Linked DNA regions of Promicromonospora sukumoe. The protein of the gene in region 2 interacts with the protein of the main gene of each other region in a pairwise test. Links are inferred from orthologs where the notes say so. Each region holds a gene or a part of one and is shown on either strand. Other genes may lie near its edges. The genes, in order: aceE and nth.

Region 1 (3,609 bases), on a different replicon or contig from region 2:
CGTCTGGTCGCTGGCCGAGGAGCTGGCCGGGCACCCGCGCGGCTGGTACCCGCTGATCGAGCTGGGCCGGCTGTCGCTGGCCGACGACCCGGAGGGCGCCGTCCGCCGCTTCATCACGGCCGCCGAGCGCGACCCGGACGGCAACGCCCTGGCCGAGGGTCTCGCCATCCTGCGTGGCGCGGGGATGCCCGTGGAGGCCCTGGGCCTCGGCGTCGGGCACTGGCGCGTGCGGGAGCACTCGCCCGTCGTCGGCAAGCACCTCGTGCTGGCCGCGCTGGAGGCCGGGCGGGTGTTCGAGGCGAAGCAGCACCTGCGGGCCCTGGACCTGCACCCGGACGGCAAGGCCGTGAAGCCGCTCCAGGCGGAGCTGGCGCAGGCGATCGCGGCTGCGGAGCAGACGACCCCGAAGTAGCCGGTCCCCACGACGAAGAGCTGCGGCGCACCGGTCAACCGGTGCGCCGCAGCTCTTCGTCGTCTACCGCTGGGTCAGCTGTCGCCGCCCGCGTTGCCGGACGTGCCGGCGGTGACGTCCAGCAGGCTGTACTTCTCGACGGCCTTGCTGACGACGTCGGCCGGGACCTCGCCGCGGCGGGCGAGGACCTGCAGCGTCTTGACCACCATCGACGGGCCGTCGATGAGGAAGTAGCGCCGTGCGGCGGCCCGGGTGTCGGAGAAGCCGAAGCCGTCCGCACCGAGCACCGCGTAGTCGCCGGGGACCCACGCGCGGATCTGGTCCGGCACCAGGTGGTCGTAGTCGCTGGTGGCGACGAACGGGCCCTGGGCGCCGGACAGCTTCTCCGTCACGTACGGGGTGCGCAGCGGGGCCGACGGGTCGATCAGAGCGTCGTGCTCGGACGCCAGGGCGTCCCGACGCAGCTCGTTCCAGCTCGTCACCGACCACACGTCGGCCGAGACGCCCCAGTCCTCCTTGAGGAGCTGCTGGGCCTCCAGGGCCCACGGCACGCCCACGCCGGAGGCGAGGAGCTGGGCCTTGGGACCTTCGGCGTCCGAGACCGCGATGCGGTGGATGCCGCGCTTGATGCCCTCGACGTCGACGTCCTCCGGCTCGGCCGGCTGGATCATCGGCTCGTTGTACACCGTGAGGTAGTACATGACGTCCTGCGCGCGACCGTCGGCCGTGTGGCCGTTCTCGCCCGGGCCGTACATGCGCTCGATGCCGTCGCGCACGATGTGCCGGATCTCGTACCCGTAGGCCGGGTCGTACTGCACGATCGCGGTGTTGGTGCCGGCGATGAGCGGGCTGTGGCCGTCGGCGTGCTGCAGGCCCTCACCCGTCAGGGTGGTGCGGCCCGCGGTGGCGCCGATGATGAAGCCACGCGTGAGCTGGTCGCCGGCCGCCCAGAACTGGTCGCCCGTGCGCTGGAAGCCGAACATCGAGTAGAAGATGTAGACCGGGATCATCGGCTCGCCGTGCGTCGCGTACGACGTGCCGACCGACTGGAACGCGGCCGCGGAACCGGCCTCGTTGATGCCGGTGTGCATGATCTTGCCGGACTCGGACTCCTTGTAGCTCAGCATGAGCTCGCGGTCCACGGCGAGGTAGTTCTGGCCGAGCGTGTTGAAGATCTTGGCGCTCGGGAAGATCGAGTCGAGGCCGAAGGTGCGGGCCTCGTCCGGGATGATCGGCACGATGCGGTCGCCGAAGTCCTTGGCCTTGAAGAGGTCCTTGAGCAGCCGCACGAACGACATGGTCGTGGCGACCTGCTGCGTGCCGGAGCCCTTCTTCAGCAGCTCGTAGGTCTTGTCCTCGGGCAGCGTCAGGGTGGTCTTCGCCGTCGTCCGGCGCTCCGGGACGAAACCACCGAGCTGACGGCGGCGCTCCAGCATGTACTGGATCTCCGGCGCGTCGGGGCCCGGGTGGTAGTACGGCGGCAGGTACGGGTCGGCCTCGAGCTCGGCGTCCGAGATCGGGATGCGCAGGGAGTCGCGCAGCGTCTTGAGGTCGTCGCCCTTGAGCTTCTTCATCTGGTGCGTCGCGTTGCGGCCGGCGAAGCCGGCGCCCAGGCCGTAGCCCTTGACGGTGTGCGCCAGGATGATGGTCGGCTGGCCCGTGTGCGCGCGCGCCGCGGCGTAGGCCGCGTAGAGCTTGCGGTAGTCGTGACCGCCGCGCTTCATGTTCCAGATGTCCTCGTCGGTCATGTTCTCCACGAGGGCCTTGGTGCGCGGGTCGCGCCCGAAGAAGTGCTCGCGGATGAACGCGCCCGACTCGGCGCGGTAGGTCTGGTAGTCACCGTCGGGGGTGACATTCATCAGGTTGACCAGCGCGCGGTCCTTGTCGGCGTTGAGCAGGGCGTCCCACTCGCGGCCCCAGACGACCTTGATGACGTTCCAGCCGGCGCCCTTGAACTGGGCCTCCAGCTCCTGGACGATCTTGCCGTTGCCGCGCACCGGGCCGTCGAGGCGCTGCAGGTTGCAGTTCACGACGAAGGTCAGGTTGTCGAGCTGCTGCTGTGCGGCGTGCTGGATCATGCCGCGGCTCTCCGGCTCGTCCATCTCGCCGTCGCCGAGGAACGCCCAGACGTCCTGCTGGCTGGTGTCCTTGATCCCGCGGTTGTGCAGGTACTTGTTGGTCCAGGCCTGGTACACGGCCGACGCCGGGCCGAGGCCCATGCTGACGGTCGGGAACTCCCAGAAGTCCTGCATGAGGCGCGGGTGCGGGTACGACGGCAGACCGCCGCCCGCGTGCGACTTCTCCTGGCGGAAGCCGTCGAGCTGCTCCGCCGACAGGCGGCCCTCGAGGTACCCGCGGGCGTAGACGCCGGGGGAGGCGTGGCCCTGGAAGTAGATCTGGTCGCCGCCGCCCGGGTGGTCCTTGCCGCGGAAGAAGTGGTTCAGGCCCACCTCGTACAGCGTCGCGACGGACGCGTACGAGGAGATGTGCCCGCCGACGCCGAGGCCCTCGCGCTGGGCACGCGTGACCATGACGGCCGCGTTCCAGCGGATCCACGAGCGGTACCGGCGCTCCATCGCCTCATCACCCGGGAAGTACGGCTCCTCGTGCACACCGATGGTGTTCACGTAGGGCGTCGCCATCGACGCGGGGATGCTCACATTCCGTTCCCGGGCCCGCCGCAGCAGGTTGAGCATGACGTACCGGGCGCGGGGTCCGCCCTTGTCGTCGATCAGCCCGTCGAAGGACTCGACCCATTCCTCGGTCTCGGCCGGGTCGATGTCAGGTACGGCGCTGAGCAGACCGTTGATCAGCGGTCCGGTCTCGTCAAACGAAGCCACCAGCAACCTCTCTCGGTGTCGCGCGGCGCGGTCGCGGTTCGCGCTCCTCGCCGCCTCGTCAGAACCCGTCGCGTCGGCAGCAGCGTCACCACAGCTGGGGTTGCGGCTGTGCACGCCCACGCACAGGTGGTCAGAGCCATTCTGTCCCCTCACAGCGTGCGCTCACACCATAGGGCGGTCAAGAGTGCGTGATCTGCGTTACGTCTGTGTCGGTTCGCACCAGTATTGATACGCAGTATCGCAATGTTGAGACTGAGTGCGTGACCCGGTCGTTGCCCAGGACTCATCAATTCATCAAATAGGCACCACACGTGCTGGCTACGAGGCATGGCGGGGGTGCGTGCACTACCTTTGGCG
Region 2 (3,221 bases):
TGCAGCGCCACCGTGAAGATGTAGGGCACCGAGTGGTCCAGGGTCTCGCGCGACGCCGTCGGGTCGTACTTCTGCGGGTCGTTCGCGCCGGAGCCGATGACGTAGTGCGTGTGGTGGCTGGTGTGCAACACGATCGACGCGACGTTCGCCGGGTCCCGCAGCTCCGGGCGCTCGTTGCCCAGCGCACGGGCCATGTCGATGATCGCCTGCGCCTGGTACTCCGCGGAGTGCTCCTTGGTGTACGTGTCGAGGATGCCGGTCCGGGCCTCGCCGGCCGCGGGCAGCACGACGTCGTAGGCGGCGTCGGGCCCGTCCAGGAGCCAGGCGACCACGCCGTCCTCGCCCTCGTAGATGGGCTCGGGGGAGGTCTGGCCGCGCATCGCGCGGTCCACGGCCTCGATCGCGAGCTTGCCCGCGAAGGCCGGCGCGTGCGCCTTCCAGGTCGAGATCTGGCCCTTGCGGCTCTGCCGCGTGGCGGTCGTGGTGTGCAGGGCCTGGCCGATCGCCTGGAACACCGTCTCGGTGTCCAGCCCGAGCAGCGTGCCGATGCCGGCCGCCGCCGACGGGCCGAGGTGCGCCACGTGGTCGATCTTGTGCTTGTGCAGGCTGATCGAGCGGACCAGGTCCACCTGGATCTCGTAGCCCGTCACGATGCCGCGCACCAGGTCCCGGCCCGAACGGCCGGCGTGCTGCGCCACGGCCAGGATCGGCGGGATGTTGTCGCCCGGGTGGGAGTACTCGGCCGCGAGGAAGGTGTCGTGGAAGTCGAGCTCGCGCACGGCGACGCCGTTGGCCCAGGCCGCCCACTCGGGGCTGCTCGTCGCGTCGGGCGCGAGGCCGAAGACCGTGGAGCCGGGCGAGTACGGGTGCGCCTGGGCCTGCGACCGGGCGGCGACGGCGGGGCTACGGGTCAGGCTGGCCGCCGCGACCGAGGCGTTGTCGATCACGCGGTTGATCACCATGTCGGTGACCTCGGCCGTGGGCTCGACGGTGTCGGTGGCGAGCTCCGCGAGCTTCCAGGCGAGCTGGTCGGTGCGCTTGAGCGGCTCGGCGGACGGGTAGACGCGCAGGTGGTGCGTGTACGGCATGGTGACTCTTCCTCGATTCACGTGGACCGTCGTGGGGTCCGGGGTGCTGCCCGGACCGTCGGGCGGGCATCGGGTCGCGACCGCTCGGCTGGTGGACGGCGGATGCGCCCTTGACCTTCTCATACTCCGCGTCCTAGGTACACGAGCCAACCCGGCGCCAGGTTCCCGTTCCCGGAGATCCGGTTCGGACGGCGTTCCCGGGCCGGATGTCGGTGGTGATCGTTAGTGTGGCGACGTGACCGTCAGCGAGCACGAGCCCGAGAGTCAGCCCAAGGACGCGCCGGAGAGCAGGCTGGCGCTCGTGCGCCGGGCGCGGCGCATCAACCGCCTGCTCGGCGAGACCTATCCGGACGCGCGGGCCGAGCTCGACTTCCGCACGCCCCTGGAGCTGCTGGTCGCGACCGTGCTCAGCGCGCAGACCACCGACGTCCGGGTCAACCAGACCACGCCTGAGCTGTTCGTGATGTACCCGGACGCGCAGGCGTACGCGGAGGCGAACCCCGAGGAGCTCGAGGAGATCCTGCGGCCCCTCGGGTTCTTCCGCGCCAAGTCCCGGGCCGTGATCGGCCTGGGCAAGGCCCTGGTCGAGCGGTTCGACGGCGAGGTCCCGGGGCGGCTGAAGGACCTGGTGACGCTGCCCGGCGTCGGCCGCAAGACGGCGAACGTGGTGCTCGGCAACGCGTTCGGCGTGCCGGGCATCACCGTGGACACGCACTTCGGGCGGCTGTCCCGGCGGCTGGGCCTGACCACCGAGGAGGACCCGGTCAAGGTCGAGGCCGAGGTCGGCGGGCTCTACCCGAAGAAGGAGTGGACGATGCTCAGCCACCACCTCGTGTGGCACGGGCGGCGCGTGTGCCTCGCGCGCACCCCGGCGTGCGGGGCGTGCAGCATCAAGCACCTGTGCCCGTCGTACGGGGCGGGCGAGACCGACCCGGAGAAGGCCGCGAAGCTGGTGCGGCCCGCGCCGGAGCGCTCCGCGCTGGCGGGCCTGCCGCTGGTCGCGCCGAAGCAGCCGACTGCGCCGAAGTAGCGGGCCGCGCCGAAGTAGTCAGGCCACGCGGGCGAGCCAGCCCAGCAGGATCTCGTTCACCCGGTCGGGCGCCTCCTCGGGGAGGAAGTGCCCGGCCCCGGGGATCAGCTCGTACCGCAGGTCCGAGGCGAGCCCGACGGCGTCGACGTCGGCCCGCTCGTAGCGCAGGAACCCGTCGCGGGCGCCCTGGAGCTGCAGCACCGGCACCTCCAGCGGACGGCGCAGCGCGGTGGCGAACCGCCGGCCGTCCATCCGGGGCGTCGACCGCACGAACCAGCGCAGCGCCTCGACGGCGGAGTGCGCGGCGAACGGGATGCGCATGACGGTCCGGTACAGGTCCACGACGTCGTCGGGCAACGGGGACGCGGTGCCGAGGTCCAGGGTGCGCCGTACCCGGTCACCCTGGGTCAGGGCGCGCTCCGGGAACGTCGGGACCTGCAGATAGGCCAGCTCACGCAGGGCCCCCGGCGTGAAGGCGGCCCCGCTCCGCAGCCGCACCCGGGCGGGGTGCGGGCTGGCCAGGACGGCCACGGCCGCCGTCGTGCCCGGGTGGAGGGCCGCGACCGCCCAGGCGAGCGTGCCGCCCGTGCCGTGCCCCACGACCACCGCGGTCTCCCGGCCCAGGGAACGCACGACCCCGGCGACGTCCGCCGCCCGGGCGGGCAGTGCGTAGCCCGACGGCGGCTTGTCCGAGCCGCCCACCCCGCGGACGTCCATGGCGGCGACGCGGTAGCCCGCGGCGGCCAGGGCCGGGATCTGCGCGCGCCACGCCCACCAGAACTGCGGGTACCCGTGCAGCAGGAGCACCAGGGGCGCGGAGCGGCTCTCCGGGCCCGCGACCGCCACGTGGAAGCGCGAACCGCCGGACGAGACGAACTCGTGCCGCCACGGCCCTTCGACGAGGGCTAACGTGTAGTCGCTGGTGGCTGCCGAGCGGACGGCCGGTCTGGCCGAGAGTGCGGTCACATAACCGAACCTACGCGCTCGGTGCGCGGTCTGCGCGTCGCCCGTTCTGGTCGTCGGTGGCCGGGGTGTCGGACGAGGCCGCCGGGGCCGAGGGGGCCGGAGGCTCCTCGACCGGGCGCTCCTTCGGCGGGTCGAAC

What was found.
Region 1: the proteins of nth (region 2) and aceE interact in binary tests that used the Escherichia coli proteins (3 or more experiments, as listed by UniProt). The link is inferred for Promicromonospora sukumoe from one-to-one orthologs.

Annotation. Positions count from the first base shown.
Region 1 is NZ_JACGWV010000001.1:3,648,062-3,651,670, reverse strand. Bases 287-3,584 are described here. They hold aceE (pyruvate dehydrogenase (acetyl-transferring), homodimeric type), read right to left. Parts: upstream 3,253-3,584; coding sequence 487-3,252; downstream 287-486. Other genes in these bases: FHX71_RS16095 (hypothetical protein), read left to right, coding at 287-412. Outside these bases: more of FHX71_RS16095, read left to right, coding at 1-286. UniProt on the Escherichia coli protein: Component of the pyruvate dehydrogenase (PDH) complex, that catalyzes the overall conversion of pyruvate to acetyl-CoA and CO(2).
Region 2 is NZ_JACGWV010000002.1:1,132,011-1,135,231, reverse strand. The notes cover bases 311-3,220. They hold nth (endonuclease III), read left to right. Parts: upstream 311-1,323; coding sequence 1,324-2,118; downstream 2,119-3,220. Other genes in these bases: FHX71_RS22105 (winged helix-turn-helix transcriptional regulator), read right to left, coding at 3,095-3,220; FHX71_RS22110 (alpha/beta fold hydrolase), read right to left, coding at 2,137-3,084; FHX71_RS22120 (MmgE/PrpD family protein), read right to left, coding at 311-1,088. Also shown: more of FHX71_RS22120, read right to left, coding at 1-310; more of FHX71_RS22105, read right to left, coding at 3,221-3,221. UniProt on the Escherichia coli protein: DNA repair enzyme that has both DNA N-glycosylase activity and AP-lyase activity. The DNA N-glycosylase activity releases various damaged pyrimidines from DNA by cleaving the N-glycosidic bond, leaving an AP (apurinic/apyrimidinic) site.